One region of the Faecalimicrobium sp. JNUCC 81 genome, then DNA from elsewhere that is predicted to be linked to it. Evidence: riboswitches for the same ligand, from Rfam matches in the RefSeq annotation. Region 1 holds a riboswitch; each other region holds the start of a gene.

Region 1 (7,721 bases):
CGGCATTAACCATAGCAGCTCCAGAAACACCAGATAAGCCAGAACTTAAAATTGCCTGTGAGAATGTTGACGATGCAATAGTTGACCCACCAGTAGTAGATGCAGTAGCAAGTGACATTACCATACCTGAAATAGGTGCTAATAAAAATTGTGGTACACTTAGCATATCAAGTAGTCCTATAGTACTATGTTGTAAATTAGACATTTGAATAATTCCAACTAATGTACCTGTACCAAGTAGTAATATACAAACCCCTTGCATTTTTGCAACTCCAAAAGACATATACTCTCTAGTATTTTTTAGGTTTTTAGTAGCAATAATACTTATAACAGCACCAATAGGTAAAGCTACAAGTGGATCTATAATTATACTAGATATATTTCCTAAAAATAATAATCCAATAGAAACTATGGGTCCGATTAAAGACGCAAATAAACTTGGTAAATTCTCATCTTCTTTAATATTTATATCAATATCAACTTTACTACCTTTATTAATTAATAATTTAGCTAAAATTGTAGTTACGATAATTCCACATATTGCAGGAATTATATTTGCAAGCATAACACTTGATAAATCAACATTAAAATTAGTTGCAGCTGCTAATGTATTTGGATTTGGAGAAATAATATTTCCAGCTTTTCCGCCACCTAATGCTGCTAAAAGTATTGCTAATTTTGAATATCCTAATTTGTGTCCTATAGACATTCCAATAGGCCCAACTGTAAGAACAACAACATCTAAGTCAACTCCTACACCAGCTAAAACCATTGCGGATAATACAATTCCTAAAATAGCTTTATTAAGTCCTAATAATTTTATTATCTCCTCAGAAATTTTTTCAACTGCTCCTGTTTTTATCAATGTGGCAGCTAAAAACCCTGATGTCATTACTCTAAGAATAGATGGTGCCATATCTTTTGCACCAATAGCCATATACCCAACTATTTCAACTAAATTTGCACCACCTACTAATCCACCTACTAAAGCACCAAATACTAAACAGTAAAATGGTTCAAATTTCTTTATTATAAGTATAATTGCTACAATTAACCCTATAGTTGCCCCTAAGGTTGTTATTGTCATATGTATTCCCCCTCTATTGTCAAAGCTATTATCTATGATTTTATACAATAAGCATAAAGGTGTCAAATGTAATTTAATTAATTAAATACAATTTAATTTTATTGATTTATTATGTTATAATGAACTTAAATGCTATAATTTTAATAAAGTGGTTCAAATTATGAAATAAGAAGATTTAGTTTATAAGGAGATTACAATGTCAGATATAAATATAGGTGAAAAAATATCACAAATAAGAAAAAATAAAGGCTTAAGTATAAGAGAATTAGCACAGTTATCTAATGTTACATCATCTATGCTTAGTCAAATAGAAAGAGGACTTGCAAATCCTTCTGTAAATTCATTAAAATCTATTGCATCAGCTTTAGATGTAGCGTTATTTACATTTTTTACATCAGAAGTTGTAAAAGAGGACTTAATAGTTAGAAAAGACAATAGAAAAAAAGTAATTCTTCCAAATAGTGATGATGTTATTTATGAAATACTTGCCCCAGGAGTAACTGATAATTTTGAATTTGCAATTATGACCCTTGCACCAAATACATCATCAAGTAATGGAAATATAAATCATAGTGGATATGAAATAGCTTATGTACTTGAAGGCGAAGTTTTGTTATATCTTGATGATGAAGAATTTGTATTAAATAAAGAGGATAGTGTTAAAGTAACAGCAGGTATAAATCACCGTTGGGAAAATAAATCGGATAAAGATGCAAAAGTTATATTTGCAGTTATATTATAAATAAAAAAAACAATTAATACATAAAAATCACACTATTTTTAGTGTGTATTTTTTATGTATTAAATATAAACTTTAGACCTATTTTTAGACATAAAGATTATTTTAATCCGTTTTTATTATGTTTTAGTCCATTTTCCAACTAAAATTAGAATTTATATGTTAAAAATAAGATGGATTATTATGTAAATGATTTTTAAGAAGATAATTAAAATTATAGCCAAATATTAGTTTATAAATTAAAAATATTATTTATAAAATGGGAGTGAGGAGAATGAAGAAAAGGTTATTTAGGTGGGAAATAGTACTAGTGATGTTATTTTCTATATGTGCTGTTGTTAATATAATAGGAGGGAAAACTATTGTAGGAATCCTTTACTTTATATCAGCAATGTGTTTTCTATTTAGTTATATAATGGCACTTAAAAATAATAAAAGTGAAGTTAACTTAACTGAAGAGGAAATAGAAAAGATAGACAATGAATTAAAACAAATGATTTTAAAAGGTGAAGAAGTAAAAGCTGTAAAAAGATACAGAGAATTAACTAATTCACAACTTTTAGAAGCTAAAAACTATATAGATAAGTTAAAATAAAGTATTTAATAATGTTTGGCTATTTTACATATAAGGAAATTATATTTTATATGACTTGTGGATAAATATAATTTCCAACTATTAAGCTTGAGCAAAGCAAATTTTTTATTGTTTATAAAAGGGGAAAAGAGGGATTTTATGAAAAAGATAATATTGGGAGTATTAGGATTAACGACACTATTAATATCAGGATGTACTTCTACCAAAACAACAGATATAAAGGTACTAGCAACAACAGATTTACATGGAGTAATACCATATGAGTTATCTTCTTATGTAGAAAATGAAAAAAAGAAAGATAAAAATATTACTTTAGTAGACGCAGGGGATTTTTTTGATGGAGGATTTGAAGCTTCAGGAGATATGAATAAATATTTTGAAAAAAGAAAAAGAGACGAATATATGGAAGCACCTATTGCAAAAGAAATGAAAGAAGTTGGATATGATACTGTAACACTTGGAAACCATGAATTTGTATCTAATAATAAATTTCATTTAGATAATATGATATCTGACTTTGAAAAACAAGGAATAAGTGTATTATCAGCAAATACATATAAGAAAAATGGAGAGAACTACACAAAACCTTATGTAATAAAAGATGTTAAAACTAATGAAGGAACTGTAAAATTAGGAATATTAGGTCTTACTATAAAAGAAGTAGGAGAAGATAGTGAGGACTTAAAAGATTTTGATAAAGCAGATGGATATGGTGACTTATACATGAATGACTTAGTAGAAGATGCTAAAAAATGGGTTAAGGTAATGAAAGAAGATAAGGCTGATGTTATAGTAGTAGTTACACATACAGGGGAAAAACCTAAAAAGCCAAAACACCCAGGAAATAGAATACAAGATTTGGCACAACAAGTTGAGGGTATTGATGCAATTGTTGCAGGTCATACACATGAACAGATAAAGCAACATGATTATAAAAATGAGTCAGGAAAAAATGTTATAGTTACTCAACCAGGAGATCATGGAGAGTGTATTTCTAAAATAAATTTAAAATTAGAAAAAAAGAATAATAAATGGAATGTAGTTGATAAGTCTAGTGAAATAACACAATTTGAAGAAAGTAAAAAATATCTAGAACAACTATGTGATAATTATGGGAAAGTATCAGCAGAATTCACAATGTTAGATACTAAAGTTAAAGAAATAAATTTATCAAAGGTGGTTCCTATTAAGTGGGACAAGGCGTATGTATTTAAATCAAACACTCCTAGAGAAAAAATATATGATACTGTAGGATATAAGTTTTTAAATATCACTGAAGCTGAAAATGATGATATGATGCAGATGGTATTTATGAATAATAAAAAAGTTGTTTGCTATTTATATGGGCATAAAGGAAAAATAGGATATAGTATAAATTTTGATAAATCAGAGTATAAAGATAATGTTTTAACTATTATGCCTAAGGAAAATGATAATTTCAAGGTTGAAGAAGGTAAAGAACATCCTATAACTCATCAACCTATTGTTAAATTAACTCATATATATAAATAGAAATATATATTTTAGTCCATAAATTCTATATTTTAGACCACCTTTGATTAATTTAATTTTTATTATGATAAAATTTAAATGTAACTATAAAAGATAATCAGGAGGTATTGTTATAACTTAGATGTATAAGGAGTATGCTATGAATATGAAGAGTATAGGTCTTATATTTATTGTAGGTGGTATATTTTTAATTCTAATCAATTTTACAATTATGCCTTATATTGATGATAAGTTTTTTTAGGAGGTTTTATGGAAAAAAATTTTAAGCAACTAGCACAATTTATAACTATACTTGGTTTTATATCATTAGATTTATATTTAATTTTATTTTCTGGAAGTTTATGGAGGATTATATTAAGCTCTATTTCTTTAATTATTTTCGTCGGTCTTTTATATTTATCTAAAAATAATTCTTAAATCAAAAGTAATATTTTACCCATAAAATATTATTTATTAAGTTTAAGATAATTACTTCATCGTGTTATATAAAGGAGATGATTATATGAGTGAATGTAAAAAGAATAGTAATAAGTTAGTTATCAAAGGACCAGAAACAGATATAAAAAAATTTATTAAAGAACTTCTTATAGCAATACTTACATGTCTTTAGTATATATTACACCAAAACTACACTAAAAACCTAAAAAATACAATTAGAAAAGCTCTAATCATTTAATGATTAGAGCTTTTTATTATTTATCTTCTCTTAATAAGTACTCATTGTTATCTTGGTCTTTGAATGAGAACATTTTACCATAAGGCATAATCATAAGTTCTCCAACTTCAACTCCATTTTCTTTCATTTCATTGTATGATTTTTCTATATTAGTAGTACTTAGTAATATAGATGGATGATTAACATTTGCAGACGGGTTTTGAGTTAGCATCATTTTTTTATCATATAAAACAAATGTTGTAAATTCACTTTCACTTGGACCAACTTCTAACCAAGTCATGGGACCCATTGATTGTTCAAATTTTACTACAAAATTTAACTTTTCAGTCCAGAACTTTTTAGCATCATCTTGATTATCTACATATATTGTTATCTTGCCTATTTTATTGATCATGTTATCCTCCGAAGTTATGTATCGTTATTTAGTATTATTATTTACTTAAAATCATAATACTATAAATTAAATATTTAGTCAAACTTATGTTTGTAACTTAAAACAAACATAAGTGCTAGAAAAAGATATAATTGTTCCTAAATTATACATGATTAATTATATCTAAAATAAATATATAACTAGTTAAATAAAAAAATAAGAACTTACTATATCAATTAATATATATAAAATAGTATCAAAATCTTACTAATATAGAAATAAGCATAGACATGTGCTATTATTTATATAAAGGAACGAGGAAGTATATTCTGTATGTGGGCATCTGGAATATATGGAGTTAATGATGCAACCGACTTTAGACAATTAATGTCTAAAGTCTTTTTTTTTAAAGAAACGAGGAAGTATATTCTGTATGTGGGCATCTGGGATATATGGAGTTAGTGATGCAACCGGCTTTAAACAATTATTGTTTAAAGTCGGTTTTTTATTGCAAAAAATGAATAGAGGGAGTGTAAGTATGAAAAGTAATAAAAGGTATAGTTTTTTATTTACAACAATGTTAGTGGTAGTTAGTTTAATGATAAATCTTATGTCACCGGTCATAAATGTATTTGCCTTAGATACAAATAAAAATATTAGCCTATCAATAAGTAGCAATAAAAATCCTATAAAAGAAAATGATGAAGTTAAATTTACACTAAACTATAGTATAACGGGAGAATTAGGAAAATTAAAAGAAGGAGGAAATGTAATAACATTTAACCTCCCAGATGGATTTAGAGATATTAAACCATCTTATCCTAAAGATCATTTTGATAATGTCATAGTAGAAGGAACTAAAGTAGTAGCAACTTTAAGTGAAAAAGCACTTACTAATGGTATAGGGGGATATTTAAGTATTAGAGCTTTTGCACCTAAAGTTGATGAAGATAAAAAAGTTAGAGTTGAAGCTAGTTTAAATGGCGATACTACATATTTAGATGTTGATTTAGTAAATATAGATCCAGTGGTAACAGATGACCCAAAAGAAAAGCAAGAACATAATCTTGCAGTAGATAGATATTTAAATAAATATGCACAAAATGCAAGTCATTATGTTGATGGTATATTAACTGCAAATATACCTGCTCCTGCTGTTGGTAAAAGATGGGAGTTTATTGTTTCTATTAATGAGAAATACTCTAATTTAAATAACGTAGTCTTAAAAGATAAAATGCCTAATGGGTTAGAACTAGATATAAATAGTTTAAAAATAGAAGAAACACCATACATAGGAAATAAAAAAGACGTAACAAAAGAACTACTTTTAAAAACTGAGAAAACTAAAGATGGACTAGTAATAAACTTTGGAAATATAAACTCAAAATATGATATTTCATACTACGTTAATATAAATGAAGAGTTTCCAACTTATAAAAATACAGCAATATTAAATATAAACGGAAAGACTATTGAAAGTTCATCTATGCTAAAAACTAAAAAGGTAGAAGTACCTATGATTAAGAAATATGAAAATACGAAGTTTCATGATAAAAAAGGAAATAGTATAGTCACAGATATAGGTGATGAAATTGGATACACACTTGTTGTAAACCAAAATAAAGAGAATATTAAAGATGTAGTAATAAATGATACATTACCACAAGGTACAAAGTATAAAGAATCAAGTGCATCAATATATTATTATGATTCAAAAGGTAATTATCAAATATACCCAAATAGTAAAGATAAGATTACTGTTAAGAACAACAAAATGACTATAAATCTTGGAGATATTAAAAATAAATACTTTATATATTATAGATTAGTAGTTACAGATAAGCATGAAGAGTACAAAAATAAGGCAACAATTAGTTATAATAATGAAACATCAAATGCAAACTCAACTGTTAAATATGAAAAAGATTCAGGCTCTATAAATGCAATAAAAAAAGTAGATAAAAATACACTTAAAGATGGAGATAATCAAATAGTAAATTATTCTATAGAAATTGACTCACATGGATTTTTTAGTAAGGGATATATAGATTTATCAGATAAAATTAACCCAGATGTTAAGATTATGGTAGTTAACGTTGAAAAGCATAAAATTATTGGGCAAAAAGATGGTAAATATATAACTGAAAAAATAGAAGATAATTCAAATGGTATTAGCCTTAAAGTTGATAAGGTAAATAATAAAATAAAAGTTACTAATGATAGTGTAAATATGAACTACGATGAAATATATAAAGTGAATATAAAGACGGATTTTAGTGATGTAAAAGATGGAACGACAATATTAAACGTAGCTAAAATAAAAGATTCAAGTACTAATACTGTTGAGACTAAAAAGGGATATGCTTTTAAAGCTCTTAAATTAGATAAAAAAACTAAAAGTTTATTATCCGGGGCTACATTTGATATACTAGACAAAGAGAAAAAAATTATTGGTAGTGTTACTAGTAATAAGGAAGGAATAATAAGAGAAAAGATAGTTTCTCCAGGAACATATTATCTAAAAGAAACCAAAGCTCCAAAAGGATACTATTTAAATAATGAATATATAAAGTTTACTATAAAGGAAGATGACCTAGGTACTACAGTTGATTTAGGAAATATATATAATAATAAAATAGAAGGAGATAAAAATAGTGGAGGGGATAAAATAGTTGAAACCCCAAAAGAAAAAGAACCAGATAAAAATATAAAAAAAGATGAACCAACTCAAACACCAAA
Region 2 (7,721 bases), 910 kb from region 1:
AACGTGTTATACTAAGTTTGCAAGGAGTGATTACTATTGGAAGAGATAAATATTAAACAATACATTAGATATGTAAAATTAAACAAAGATAAAATAGATAATATAAATAAGTATCCATTTTGTCTACCAATTATAAAAAATTTAGACAAATTAGAATTTCATCCTAAAGTTACATTCTTAGTTGGAGAAAATGGGAGTGGAAAATCCACACTATTAGAAGCAATAGCAGTATCTTACGGATTTAATCCAGAAGGTGGTAGCAAAAACTTTAACTTTTCAACTTGTGATAGTCATTCAGACTTACATAAATACATAACACTATCAAAAGGATTTAAAAAGCCTAGGCAAGGATTTTTTCTAAGAGCAGAATCCTTATACAATGTTGCATCTAATATAGATGAACTAGATAAAGAGACTATGGGTATGCCGATTATAAACGCATATGGAGGAGTATCCTTACATAAGCAATCTCATGGAGAATCATTTTTATCTATTTTTCTAAACAAGTTTTCAAGAAATGGAATTTATATTCTTGATGAACCAGAAGCAGCTTTATCTCCAGCAAGGCAAATGGCAGTATTAACTAGATTAAATGAACTTGTTAATGAAGGATGTCAATTTATAATAGCAACTCATTCGCCAATACTTATGGCTTATCCAAATTCAGTAATATATGAAATAAAAGAAGAAAAGATAACTACTGTAAATTATGAAGAAAGCGAGAATTATCAAATTACTCAAGATTTTTTAAATAATAGAGAAAAGTTTTTAAAAATACTTATGAGTTAATTAAATATATATTTAAATTAAATAAGATCCCCTAGAAATCAAAATGATTACTAGGGGATCTTAAATGTGTATACAATAATATTTAAATTTTAAGTTGTAAATAAATAATTAAATACAACAGAAAGAATTTTAACTACTAAATTTGATCAATGGACCTAATTTGCAGGTCGTTGTTTACATGAGTGTAGCGAATTTTATTTAGAATATTTTTCACCTAAAGATCTAAGTGAATCTAATATTGAAGCCTCTGGGTCATAATTTGCAATTACGCTTTCTTCAACTATATTAGCTCCTAAGCTTGTAATTCTTTCTTCCCAGTCTCTCATCCATTGGCCATCTCCCCAACCATAAGATCCAAATAGTATTACTTTTTTATTATCTAAAGAAGAGATACTTTCCATAAAAGGTTCCATTTCACCTTCTTCTAAAACTTCATCTCCCATTGCAGGGCAACCTAAAAATAATACATCAGCTTCATCTATATCATTTAGAGTAGCTTTATCAACACTTAATAACTTAGCATCATCATTACAACCTGAAAATATAGATTGAGCCATTGTTTCAGTGTTTCCTGTGCCACTCCAATATATTATATTAACTTTATTCATATCAATCTACCTCCGTAAATATTATTTAACTTAATTAGATAATAGCATATTAATAATTATTTGTAAATAAAAATGATAATTAATATCAATAAAAATAAAACACTCTAGATAAATGGTTTATAACTAGAGTGCTTATGATTTTGAGAAACTGAGCTGATTTGTAGGTTGTTGGTGACATGAGCAAAGTGAATTTTTTATAATATGAAATTTTCAATGCCGAAAGCTATACCATCATTATGTACAGTTTTAGTTACTTTTTTAGCATAACCTTTAACTTCATCACTTGTATTTCCCATATCTATACTACATTCAACAGTTGATAGCATTTCTACTTTATAAGTTTCTATATCTTCAATGTCAAAATTGCTTTTTAAGTATTTTCTAGATACATTGTATTGAAAAAAAATGTATGGATACAATTGAGTTTAAACAAGTATTTCAGAAGATATTAATTGATAATACGTATAAATTGTACTACTATTTTTATTGTTAAAGTAAAAATTTAAAGGTAGGGGGAATTTTGTATGAATAGTAGATATGGATTAAATAAAAATTTAGCACAAATGTTAAAGGGTGGAGTAATAATGGATGTTACAAATCCAGCTGAAGCAATAATAGCAGAGAAAGCAGGAGCTTGTTCAGTAATGGCTTTAGAAAGAGTCCCATCAGATATAAGAAAAGATGGTGGGGTAGCAAGAATGTCAGACCCTAAAATGATTAAAGAAATTCAAGAAGCGGTAAGTATACCAGTAATGGCAAAGGTTAGAATAGGACATTTTGTAGAAGCACAAATACTTGAAGCTTTAGAAGTAGATTTTATAGATGAGAGTGAAGTATTAACTCCAGCAGATAATATATATCATATTGATAAATCTAAGTTTAATGTTCCTTTTGTATGTGGAGCTAGAAATTTAGGAGAAGCTCTAAGAAGAATAGGTGAAGGTTGTGCAATGATAAGAACTAAAGGTGAAGCTGGAACAGGAGATGTAGTTGAAGCAGTTACACATATGAGAACTATGATATCCGATATAAGAAAAGTGGTATCTATGGGAGAAGAAGAGCTTATGAATATTTCTAAGGAAATGGGTGCTCCATATGATTTAATAAAATATGTTCACGAAAATGGTAAATTGCCAGTAGTTAACTTTGCAGCAGGAGGAATTGCGACTCCAGCAGATGCAGCTTTAATGATGCAACTTGGATGCGATGGTGTATTTGTAGGATCTGGTGTATTTAAATCAGATGATCCTGAGAAGAGAGCAGAGGCTATAGTTAAGGCAGTTACACATTACAATAATCCTAAAAAACTAGCTGAGATATCAGAAGATTTAGGTGATGCTATGAGTGGAATATCTGTAAGTAGCTTAGCAAATGAAGAAAAGTTAGCAGTTAGAGGATGGTAATATGAATATAGGGGTATTAGCAATGCAAGGTGCTTATAGAGAGCATATAAATATGTTAAAAAAATTAGGTACAGAATCTATAGAGATTAGAAATAAAGAAGATTTTGAAAATATTGATGGGATTATTATACCTGGTGGGGAAAGTACAGCAATAGGAAAATTACTTAAAACACTTGATTTACATGTTACATTAAAAGAAAAAATTTTAAGTAAAACTCCTGTATGGGGAACTTGTGCAGGTATGATTTTACTTGCTAAAGAGATTAAAAATGATGATGTACATATTGGTACAATGGATATAGAGGTTGTAAGAAATGGATATGGAAGACAATTAGGAAGTTTTAATACAGAAGAAAAAGTAAATTACATAGGAGATAATATTCCTATGGTATTTATAAGAGCGCCTTATATTAAAAATGTAGGTGCTAAAGTAGAAGTACTATCAAAAGTTAATGGAAAGATAGTAGCAGCAAAAGAAAATAATATGCTAGTTACATCTTTTCATCCTGAATTAACTGATGATTTAAGAGTTCATAAGTATTTTTTAGATATGGTTAAAAAAAGAAATTAGATATTACTAAAATAGCTATAAGTAAAAAGCTATGACCATGAAGTCATAGCTTTTTTATGTAAAACCTATCTTTACAATCTATAAATATTACGTTATTTTAAGTCAACGTTAACTCAGCTAAAATAGTAAAAGAGTTTAAAAAATTATCATAAATTAATTTAAAATATACAAATTTGAGATTATTATAAAGCCTACAATAATTAAATATAATAGGCTTTATTTTTATGCAAGTAATATTAATAGTAGTGGCATAATAAATTTATATATAGTACAAAAAATATAGGTAGATAAGGAGGGTAATATATGAATAAGGAATTGAAGTTTTACACGATTTCATTAATCACCATAAGTATGATTTTTTATACAATATCGATAATAACAACACAATTTAATATATTAACTTTCGGGACACCTATTTTTATGATAATTTATGGTATTGCAGGATATTCACCTTCTATTGCAGCATTTATTACATTTAAAAGATACTATAATAAAACTAATGAATTTAAATTATTTTTAAAATCTATAATAAATATAAAACAAAAGCCGATTATGTATTTATACACTATTTTTGCTCCAATTATATTATGGGCATCTGCATATATAGCTTTTAAAACTCAAGGCAACAATTTATTGATGCTACGATATCCACTTAGCTTAATTATTTTTATTGTACCTTTTGCAATTATTGGAGGAGGACTTGAAGAAATTGGATGGCGTGGATTTCTATTACCGAGGCTTCTAGAAAGATTTTCTCCAACTATAGCTACTTTAGTACTTGGATTTGTTTGGTCAATTTGGCATATTCCAATGTGGTTTGTTGTAGGTTCACATCAACAAAAACTTATGTTTATACCATTTGCTATAAGTTGTATTGCTACATCATTTATAATGACTCCGTTATTTTATAAAACAAAAAGTATTTGGTTGTGTATACTTCTTCATGCAATAGACAATGCTTGTTTTTATGTATTTTATGTTTCAGTAGATTCAAATTTAATTACATCTATTTTTACATTAATTACTGCAATTATAATATTTTATATATTTCAAGAAAAATTATGAAAAAATAATATTATAAATTATTAATTTTAAAGAAACTAGAATTTATAATCAGATATAGAAGCTAAGAATTCTAAAAGTTGATAAAAAATCGATTAAGTCTGATTAATCAAAATTAAATGAAAATTTATACTATGCAAATGATGGAAAAAAATGTATAATAATAATGAAAATAATTTTAAAATAAAATTAAATAGGCAAACCTAGGGAAATCTGGGGACGCAAAGCTATAGGGACTAAGGTTTATAACTATGTCAGCCAGTTGCCAAAGAGTACATTATACTTTTTGTTTTTAAGCTTAGTTAATTAATATTATTACTTTTGTTTATTGTGAAAATATTAAATTTATTAGGTAATATACAAGGCTACTCTTTTTGAGTAGCTTTTTTAATGTACTTCTGAGGGTTATAAAACTAATCAGGAGGTAAAATATGCACAGAAAAAAAATAGCAGCCGTAACTATGGCAGCGATAATCACTAATTTCTCAGCTACAACAATAGAAGTTTTAGCAAGTGAGATACCGAACAGCAACACTTCAAAATTAGAAATTTCATCTGAAAATGAAGTTAAGAAAGCTACTATAAGTAAATTTGATTTATATAATAATGATAAATTAAATGCTTATAATGAAGTATTCAAAATGGACAACTCAAACATAACATCTATAACTAACAATGGTGGGAAATATGGAAGTGACAACATTGAGAAATCTATAGATGGAAATCTAAAGACACACTGGGAAACTGGAAAACCAAATAGCTCAGAATTCACAAATGAAGTAGTAGTTGGGTTAAATGAAGTAACTAACTTAAACAGAATCGTATATGCGGCAAGACAAGTATCGGCAAAAGGTAAAGGTTTTGCTCAAGAAGTTGAAATATATACTTCTCTTACAAATGAAGGCGATGACTTTAAACTAGTAACTAGTGGAGAGTATAAAGGATCTAGCGGAGATATAGTAGAGATTAAGTTCAATTCAACTGAATTTAAAAGAATAAAATTCAAATTTAAAAAAGCTAATCAAGAGTGGGCATCAGCATCAGAATTTATGTTTTATAAAGCAGATGAAATAAGTGATAAAATGAAAAGCTTATTTACAAATAGCTCTAAGAATCAAGTTAGTGAAGAATTTAATAGTATAGAAAAAATAATTGCTTTAGAATCAGACGTTAAAAATCATCCACTATACGAGGATTTTAAAGAAGATATAGATAATGCTAAGTTAATTGTTGATAAAAAAGAAGTTAGTTATACTGATGCAAAAGTATCTAAGTTTAAAGATATAAACAGTGACTTACTTCCAGCATATAATGAAATTTACAAACTACCTTCTAATAAGATAGTATCGATAACTGCTAATGGTGGAAGTTATGCAGAAAATGCAATATCTAGAGCAATAGATGGAAATCCACAGACTAAATGGCATTCTGCTAAGCAAAATTCTTCAAGTTTTACAAATGAAGTTGTAATGGAATTAAGTGAATTAACTAAATTAAATAGAATAGTATATACTGCACCTCGTGGTTCAAATAGAGGATTTGCTGAAGCATTCGATATATACGCTTCAACAACATCTAAAGGTGACACTTTTGACTTAGTATCTAGTGGAACATCACAAATAACTCAAAATTCTATTGAAATAAGATTTAATCCAACAGAGTTTAAAAGGGTTAAATTTGTATTTAAAAAAGGATATGAAAACTGGGCTTGTGCAGCTGAGTTTGGGTTATACACTCAAGATAAATTAAGCGAAAAAATGGATAGACTATTTAAAGATTCTGCGATGAGTCAAATTGGAGATGAATTTAATACTGTTGAAAAAATAAAAGCATTAGAAGAAGAAGCTAAAAGTCATCCATTTTATGAAGATTATAAAGAAAATTTACTAAATGCTATAGAATTAGTACAACAAGGGGAAGTAACATCTACTAATGCAATTATAAGTAAATTTACACCTTTTTACACGTCTCATATAAATGAGTATGATAAAGCGTTTAGAATAGGTAGTGAAAAAATAGCAAATATATCGAATAACGGCGGTCAATACGGGGGATCAGCATTAAAATTTGCAGTTGATGAAGATATAAATACACATTGGGAAACAGGAAGACCAAACTCTGATTCATTTAAAAATGAAGTAAACTTAACTTTAAAAGAAGCTCAAGTTTTAAATAGATTAGTATATAAAAGTAGAAATGGTGGTAAAGGATTTGCTAAAAACTTTAGTATATATGTTTCACCAACAACAAAGGGAGATAACTTTAGTAAGATAACTACTGGAGAGTATACAGTCACAAGTGATTTATTAGAAGTACAATTTAATCCAACGAAAGTAAAAAGATTAAAGTTTGTATTTGATAATGTTCAAGACAGCTGGGCTTCAATTGGAGACTTAAGGTTATATAAAGAAGACAAAGTTTATGATAAAATGAAATCTTTATTTACAAATGGATTAATGAATGAAGTAGCAGAAAACTTCAACACATTAGAAAAATTAAGTGCTCTAGAAAATGAAGTAAAAGGACATCCATTAGAAGAATTATTTAAAGTAGATATAAATACTGCAAAAGACATAGTTCAAGGAAACTTAGAAACTACAAAAGTAGTTGTAGCAGAACAACATGGAGATATGGTACAACATGCAGACAAGAATTTAAAATTTGGATTTGGAAATAACAATCAACCAACAGGAGTATTAGCAAAGCCAGGCGAAAAATTAACTGTTTATGTAGATGCAGATCCTAATAAACCTCTACCTCAAATATTCTTCTCACAACAAGAGGGAAGTTGGTCAACTTGGGGAAGAACTTTAAGTCTTCATCCAGGCAAAAATGTTATAACGGTACCAGAAATACCAAAAGATGATTGGTACAAGCATGATGTAACTAAAGGTGGACCAATATATATTGTAAATCCTTATACACCTGAGCAACAGCCTAAGGCACCAGTAATAAGATTTGTTGGAGGACAAAAATTCCCATTTGTAACAAAAGATACTAATATAGAAGAATTTAAAAAGTCCTTAATAGAATATAAAAAGAAAATTGATGAAGATAAAAAGAAAAACCCTAATGTATTGGACAGAGAAGTAATAGATACATTTGAATTTGTAAGTGACCACATATTCTGGACAGGTACTGCAACAGGTGCATATCAAGCTTACATAGAGCAAGGTGTAAATCCTTTAGATACTATAAAATCTTATAATACTCATATGAAAGAATTATTTAAATACTATGCTTTAGATGGAAGTAGCATAAAAAATGATCCTAAATATATAAGAGATA
Region 3 (7,721 bases), on a different replicon from region 1:
TAGGAATTAATCCCTTATCATGGTCATCAGTTACCATTACTCCATCTAATAAGCCAAATCGATCTACTTCACCAAGTTTGATTGTTACATCATTTGCACCATTTATAGTAGGAGGCTCATTTGTTGATACATTTACTACTCTAGTTTCTTTAGTAGTATTTCCATCGCTATCTGTTATAGTATATTCTATACTGTGCTTTCCTAGATCTAGCTTTGTTATATCAGTTTTTGGTAATACTATATTTTTTGTAATATTTCCATCTTCCTCATCATGTGCAGTTATCCCATTTTTTAAGTCGAAATTCTTACCTTTTCTTATTTCAACTTCATTAAGTCCTGATATCGTTGGAAATTGATTCGTTACTGTTATTTCTCTAACTACCCTCGTAGTATTTTTATGATTATCTGTTACTGAGTAGGTTAATTTATATGTTTTATTAGAACCAGGACTTGGTTTTCCTATTTCACCACTTATAGTTATTCTGTCAGTTATAATACCATCTTGATTATCTTCCGCTATCACACCATCTAATTTATTAAATGAATCTACTTCATTTATTTTTATAGTCTTATTGCTAGCTCCTCTAATAATTGGTTCATCATTACTCAAAACTATAACATCTACAGTTTTCATAACGGAATTATAGTCACTATCCTGAACAATATAAGTAACTTTATATGTACCTTCCTTAGACAAATCTAGTAATGAATCATTTACTACTATTTTATTGGTAATGTTACCATCTTCAATATCAGTAGCAACTACATCTTCTAGTAAATCTATGGGTATGTTCTTATAAGTTATCAAATTATTTGCTTTTAATGTTGGAACAGCTCCACCAGTATTCATTCTAAATCCTGATTTAATAGGGAATCCACCTATCTCTCCATTTGAAGCAATCGATTTAAAGTCTGTTGTATAAACCTTATCAAAGCTATCAACTATCGCAGTAAATTTTATTAAGTACTGAGTATTTTTTACAATTCTACCTGTATTAAATTCTATTAAGTTATCTGTTGCTGTAATGCTTAATCTATCTGTTATTTCATTATTAGTCTTTATATCTATTACACTTATGCTCTTTTTGTCTACGCTTTGTCCACTATCTAGAGTTATAATAGTATTAATATTATCTACATCTTTTTTAGCAGTTAACGTTGCTTTTATCTTTATTTCATTTGTCTTTGGATTAAAAATGCCTCCTATATCTCCATTATTTAGTGTTCCTCTACCTATATAATTTTCTCCATCCCAAAATGGATCTAACCATCCAGTAACTCCAAAATCTGCTGGTACAACATTTAATGTCTCATCTGCCACTCCATCTTTAAGAGGTAAATTAGTTATATTACCATCTTTATCAACTAATTCAGAGCTTATACTATAAGTTCCTTTATGTGACTTAATGCTCGTCATTATTGAAAGATTTAAACTCCTATCAAATTTAAAATCTTGATTAAATTTTACTTCGACATAATTTTTATCTGGATGTTTAATTAACTCAATAGCATGATTCTGTGGTGATACTTGTATTTTAGAGTAATCTATCGCACTACTTGAAATATTTAATCGTACTATTGTATTTTGAGGTATATTACCGTATCTATCTCCCACAGCTGTGAATTTAATATTTATATCTATTGCTTCACCGTATCGGAAGTCTTTTCCTAATTCTGGATCAACCTCAATCGAAATATTTCCCAAACTAACACTATTTATATCTTTTTTATCATCTTTGTCTTTGCCTGTACTAGACGTTACTTCACTATCTTCTTTATCTTTGTCTGTACTAGACGTTACTTCACTATCTTCTTTATCTTCTTTATCTTTGCCTGTACTAGACGTTACTTCACTATCTTCTTTATCTTTGTCTGTACTAGATATTACATCACTATCTTCTTTATCTTTGTCTGTACTAGATATTACATCACTATCTTCTTTATCTTTGTCTAAAAATTTATTCTCTGATTTTTCTTCTAAATCCACATTCTTTATTTTATCTTCCATTGCTAATACATTTATTGGCATTGATTGAGCTACTATTGATGAAATTAATGACAATATAACAATTTTTTTTACTCTGTCGTATTTCTTTTTTAACATATTTCTCCTCCATAGTTTAATATAATATTATTTATTTTCCAATCTAGATTAGGGTAATAATATCATTTTTTAATATATTAAAATTTCTAATCCATTTAGATTATTAACTACTAAATTACATGTCTTTTCTGCATTATTATGTAATCTGTAAAAAATTTTATATGTAAATGTTTCATAAATATTTACATTTGCTTTATCAGATTGTATTTACACTCCAGATGTATGATCTAATTTATGTTTATATATAGCCGGTTTCACCACTAACTCCGTGTATTCCAGGTGACCACATACAGAATACATTTCAAAGTATCTATTATTTTATTTTGTATGCTAATATGTGTTAGTTTAAATTAAATTCTATTATCGTAAAATTGGATAGATAAATTCTTCGATGCAAACTCCCTCCCCCTATTTCCTTATTTCTACAAATAACAATGTAATTTATAAGATGTTTAAATTTAATTTATCATTTGAAGTTTTATATTTTCTATCTTTTTACTAAATATCGATTATTTAAATTGTTATATTATTAGCAACAAAGGTTTGACTTTGTATTTATTTAGATATATAACTTAAGCTTATATTTATAATACTTACATTAATATCAAATATATATCACTGAGTTTAATAGAAAAAAATATATTTTTTGTCAAATAATATATTTTCTTATCATAATATATCATTTTAAAGTAAAACGTTATAAAATGAAATGAAATAATATGTAAATACTGATAAATTTATACATTTTCTATCTATATATTGTTTTTACCTTGTATCTTTTTTAAATATAAATTAGTGTATTTAGTTTAAAGACAGTAGTTAGTAAAGAAAAGTTCAAATTTAAAAGAAAAATAAACTAAGTTATATATAAAATTTGAAGGAAATTAGTATGGAGATATTCTAAAATAATTTAATATATTTTTTAAGGAAAGTTATGATTTAAATATATAAGATATATTATCTATGGCATTATATAAGCATATAAAAAATAATAAGTAACTCAGTTTATTCATAGTGTAAAAATTTAATTTTATAAAAATAAATAATAAAAGTTAAAACTATTACTATAAAGATTTAAAAAGGAGAGGTTTTGATGAGTAACAAAGGCATTGAGCGTAAATTAGATGGATTAGGGCGAATAGTAATTCCAAAAGAAATAAGAAATGAATTGAATTTTAAAGAAAATCAACCATTAAACATAAACTTAATTGATAACGCTGTTATCATAACAAAAAGTAAAAAAAGATGTCTATTTTGTGATAAATCAAAAGAACTTAAAGAATATAATGATTTTTTTATTTGTACAGAATGTATAGGAAATATAAGCAATATAAGATGAATTTAAAGTAGTAATATATATCTTTTAAAATATAATAGAAACAAGGCTAAAGCAAGCCTTGTTTCTATTACATTTTATCTATCAGATAAATAATATCCACTTAATTTAGAATTTGTAAAAGTAAGTTCAAGATATTTATGTATACTTACTGTATATGTTAATTTAGAAAAGCCTTTATCGCCAGATACTTTGCTAGGATTTCCATATACTGATTTAACATTATCTATTGTTGCTCCGAATTTTAAATTACCTGGAAATACAACATCTATTGTTTTATTTGAGTTATTAAAAGGAATATTTACAACAGTTAACCAAGAATCTTTTATATCTATTGGTTTATCTGATAAGTTTGAATATACTCCTGTAATATAATTTCCAGCTTTATTTTTTAATGATGTTCCTGTAACAGATTGTCCTGGATTAATTATAAATGGATCTTTTTTAGATAGAGTATATCCTAAATTATTTAAATCCTTTAATTTAATAGGAAGTTTTAATACTTTTCCATTAATTTGAATTTGGTTATCTTTCCAGTCTTTAGATAAAGACGTATTTCCTGAAGGGTTTGATGCAGTCATCGCATTAATTGCTTGCTGCAGTGTATTTTTATCTATTCCACCGATTGCTGTAAACTTAACTGCATTTTTTAATATACTCTTGTCTGAATTATTATGTACTAAAACAACTGGTTTGTCCTTCGCTATTGGTGAAATCGTTAAAGAATCAACTAAGCTATATCCTTTTGTTAAGAAAAATTCTGTAGGATTTTTATAAAAATATTCTATTACCTTTTTATTAGTTTCAAATCTATTTGCCCCACCAATTCTATTACTTTTTGTTTTGTCTACAATTTCCTGACTCATTGCACTGCTTTGACCTATTACATAAGAATTTATTTTAGATGCATCAAATGAAATTTTATTTCCATTAGTTAATATAATAGGTGACTTATCTCTTGCAGATATCGGAGCTACACTCATTGCATCCGCTTCGCCCTTATATCCGTTTACTAAAAATATTTTATCAGTTTTATTAAATGAATTAATTTTTTTTGCTACATTATAACTTGTTTCAATTCTATCTTTACCTTGTATTCTCTCAACAATCATTTTTTTATTTTTTAATGTATCTTCTATATTCTTTGATATTGCATTATTTCCACCAATTATATAAATCTTGTTTACTCCTTTTAGTCTATTTATTGTATCCGTTGGTATACTATCTTTTTTGACTAAAAGTATCGGGCAATTTAAAGCTCCAGCTAAACCACTTGCACTTAATCCATCAGATAATGAACTATCTGAATTTACTAAAATTGCTGTCGTATACTTCTGTTTATCTGCTATAAGACCTGCAGTTTCATACCTATTCTTTCCAGTTATGTAACTATCTTGCACTCCGGAATATGCTTGTGCAGATATAGGTGCTATAATTACTAATCCTAATAGTCCAGCTAATATTTTTTTCTTTAAAACCATAGTTAATCTTCCCCTTTACAAATAATATGTAAAAAGTATTATAAGCCTTTATTTTATAGCACACTCTATTTATCCAAACTTTCCAGGATTCAACTTTATAACATAATAAATAGTTTTTTAAATAAGGAAAGAGTTTAAGGACTTATGATATTCTTATATATTTTACTATTATATCAAGTAGAATTGTTCTAAATATAAATATTAATCATTAAAGTTATGAAAAATAGATAATTTATAAGATAATTTTGTTATTATTCAAAGAAAGTCATTAGGGGGATGATTTTATTGAATAGAGAAGAACAAATTAAATATCTAAAAGAACAGTTAGATTTAATATGTATTAAAAAAAATATATTAAGTTATGATGTGATATATCTTAGTCAAAAACTAGATGAATTAATTGTAGTAGAGCAAAAAAATAGGCTCGACAAGATATTTAAAGATTGAATTTATCAATTAAACCTTTGAAAAAATAAATGAAGTAATAATAAAGAATAGGAGAGAAATTTTGATATGTTGGAGAATGCTTGGATATGGATATTATTTATCATCTTTAAAATTATTTCAATCTATATACTTCTATATTTAGTATCGTTAGTATTAAAGATTATTGATAAAAGGAAAAATAAAAGAGTTTGAAGATAATACAATATTAAAATATCATAATGTATATAAAAATTATAATGCCCCAAAATCAAAATAAATTGATTTTAAGGGCATTATAATTTTTAATATAATTACTCATTTAATCCAAGTATGTAAAATAATTATAAAAATATACTTATAGTAAGTTTAGTTTTACTAGTAACTATCGGTGGCAAAATATTAATTTTTACAAATAATTTCATGAGTATATATTTCTGAATCATCTGCATTAGTATATTTTAATATAATTTTTATTTCATTAGCATCAACATCTTTCAAAAACTTTTGTCCCATTGCTTTAAATGATTCTTCTTGTTGACTTACACCCTTTTTTAGCACTTTTATAACTTCTTCATTTACTTCGATTTGTTCTGGTTGCTTATGAGTGTAAATTAAATTATTTCCATCTGCAGATATAGTCAGTTCTTTTGTCATCGTTTTTTCTAATTGAGATTTAACTATAGGATTATTTAGCAAATCTTCTATAGTCTCACTTTTTTTGTCATATTCTTTTTCTTGTTTTTTGTTAGAGTTAGTAATTTGGTTTTGACCTTCTTTTTTATTTGAAGTACATCCTATCATAGATAAGCTTAAAATCATTAAAATTAAATAAAAACTAATTCTTTTCATATTTTGTCTCCTTTTCTTTTAAAATACTAAAGGATTATATAATATATAAAATAAAAATAATCTATAAAACCAACCTATCATTAAGTGGCAATTTATAGATTCATTTAAATAATTTATAGAAAAATATAAATTTGTCACATAATGAAGAATTCTTTCGTCTTTATATTAAATAACATTTCTTATAAAAATGTACTAAGGAGGATATCTATGACAAAAATAAAAAAATATAAAACAACTGCCTTCATTATTGCATCTTTGATTTTATTTTCAAATAATACTTATGCAATTGAACGAAGCAACACAATCAATAATGAAATCAATTCTATTCAAACTAAAGATTCTTCAGCATCAGGAGCTAAATCTAAAAAAACTCATGATGGCAAAACATATGAAAACCAAGCTACAGCTGCTTATGTGTCTAATCAAAAAAGGGCTTATGGAAGCAATCTTATAAGGTCTCTTTCTGGAGCTGTTCCTTCTGGATACATGGGAAGCCATGTTAATTTATATAATAACTCAGATAGAGTTGTTTCAACTTCTGATTGGTACTATAATAATGGTTCTATGGTCGGTTTTTCAAGAATGGCTAATTATACTACAACTTCCGGGAGTTATTACACAAAATCAACGAATCATTTATATACCAGAGCTACAGGAAAATACGTACCATTTTCAGCAATTCCTAGTCCAAAAGTAAGTGCTGCAAAAAGAAATATAGATATACCAAAGGAAGAGTTAGAAGAAAGACAACAATTGTATGAAAATAAAAATATGATAGCAGCAGTAGGGTTAAACAATGTAGAAGGTTATATAAAAATAGATGATTTGTATGGTGAAATACCTAATAATCCAGAAGATGCTATTAGACTTCAAAATAAGAGATCAAAATCATTTTCTCAATATAGATTGATACCTTTATATAAAAATGATAGTAAAACTATAATTGGACAATACAAAATTGATTTTAACTTAGATAATATTGAAATCATTGAATAAAAATAAAAAATCATACTAACAATTTATTAAAAATAAATAGTTTAAAGAAGGTGATTTAATGAAGTTAAAGCTATATGCAGTAGGATTATCCATATCTATTTTAATAGTAGGATATGGAATATTTACTATAAGTTCAGCTGATAATAACAAAATATATAAAACAATCGATACAATTAGAGGATATTTTGAAACTAATAATAATGGTGAAACTTATGGAACTTATATTGATAAGGGCAATGGTGAATGGAAAGAACCTGATTTAATGGAAGTTGTTGGTTTAAATGATGTAGAAGGATATGTGAAAAAGACTGACTTATATGATAAAACAAACCAACCTAATAACCCAGAAGAAGCACTTGCTTATATGGAAAAGAGAGAAAAAGAAGGTCCTAGAATAATTCCGGTTTACAAAAAAGATGGAAAAACTGTAATCGGCGAATATAAAATTGACTAAGATATATCTATTATAAATTATTTTTAGGTCATGACATTGTTTTCTAGAAAATTGAGTACTTTTAGCTATAAAATA

What was found. Region 1 has a riboswitch for cyclic di-GMP ahead of JNUCC81_RS05780 (SpaA isopeptide-forming pilin-related protein). Riboswitches for the same ligand answer to the same signal wherever they lie in the genome.
Region 2: it holds a riboswitch for cyclic di-GMP, as region 1 does, so the genes downstream of both, JNUCC81_RS10110 (NPCBM/NEW2 domain-containing protein) here and JNUCC81_RS05780 (SpaA isopeptide-forming pilin-related protein) in region 1, are expected to answer to the same signal.
Region 3: it holds a riboswitch for cyclic di-GMP, as region 1 does, so the genes downstream of both, JNUCC81_RS19210 (immunoglobulin-like domain-containing protein) here and JNUCC81_RS05780 (SpaA isopeptide-forming pilin-related protein) in region 1, are expected to answer to the same signal.

Annotation. Positions count from the first base shown of each region.
Region 1 is NZ_CM132203.1:1,140,791-1,148,511, forward strand. It holds gene JNUCC81_RS05750 (GntP family permease) at 1-1,087, opposite strand, end outside; gene JNUCC81_RS05755 (cupin domain-containing protein) at 1,284-1,829, shown strand; gene JNUCC81_RS05760 (hypothetical protein) at 2,101-2,421, shown strand; gene JNUCC81_RS05765 (metallophosphoesterase) at 2,560-3,933, shown strand; gene JNUCC81_RS05770 (hypothetical protein) at 4,183-4,350, shown strand; gene JNUCC81_RS05775 (VOC family protein) at 4,626-5,003, opposite strand; cyclic di-GMP riboswitch class II at 5,284-5,367, shown strand; cyclic di-GMP riboswitch class II at 5,384-5,467, shown strand; gene JNUCC81_RS05780 (SpaA isopeptide-forming pilin-related protein) at 5,521-7,721, shown strand, end outside.
Region 2 is NZ_CM132203.1:2,049,632-2,057,352, reverse strand. It holds gene JNUCC81_RS10140 (AAA family ATPase) at 37-789, shown strand; gene JNUCC81_RS10135 (flavodoxin) at 984-1,397, opposite strand; gene JNUCC81_RS10130 (HAD family hydrolase) at 1,592-1,816, opposite strand; gene pdxS (pyridoxal 5'-phosphate synthase lyase subunit PdxS) at 1,922-2,800, shown strand; gene pdxT (pyridoxal 5'-phosphate synthase glutaminase subunit PdxT) at 2,802-3,371, shown strand; gene JNUCC81_RS10115 (CPBP family intramembrane glutamic endopeptidase) at 3,675-4,436, shown strand; cyclic di-GMP riboswitch class I at 4,620-4,703, shown strand; gene JNUCC81_RS10110 (NPCBM/NEW2 domain-containing protein) at 4,865-7,721, shown strand, end outside.
Region 3 is NZ_JBSJXY010000002.1:45,377-53,097, forward strand. It holds gene JNUCC81_RS19210 (immunoglobulin-like domain-containing protein) at 1-2,104, opposite strand, end outside; cyclic di-GMP riboswitch class II at 2,342-2,425, opposite strand; gene JNUCC81_RS19215 (AbrB/MazE/SpoVT family DNA-binding domain-containing protein) at 3,198-3,443, shown strand; gene JNUCC81_RS19220 (cell wall-binding repeat-containing protein) at 3,518-4,921, opposite strand; gene JNUCC81_RS19225 (Spo0E family sporulation regulatory protein-aspartic acid phosphatase) at 5,207-5,368, shown strand; gene JNUCC81_RS19230 (DUF4854 domain-containing protein) at 5,747-6,196, opposite strand; gene JNUCC81_RS19235 (hypothetical protein) at 6,404-7,192, shown strand; gene JNUCC81_RS19240 (hypothetical protein) at 7,251-7,646, shown strand.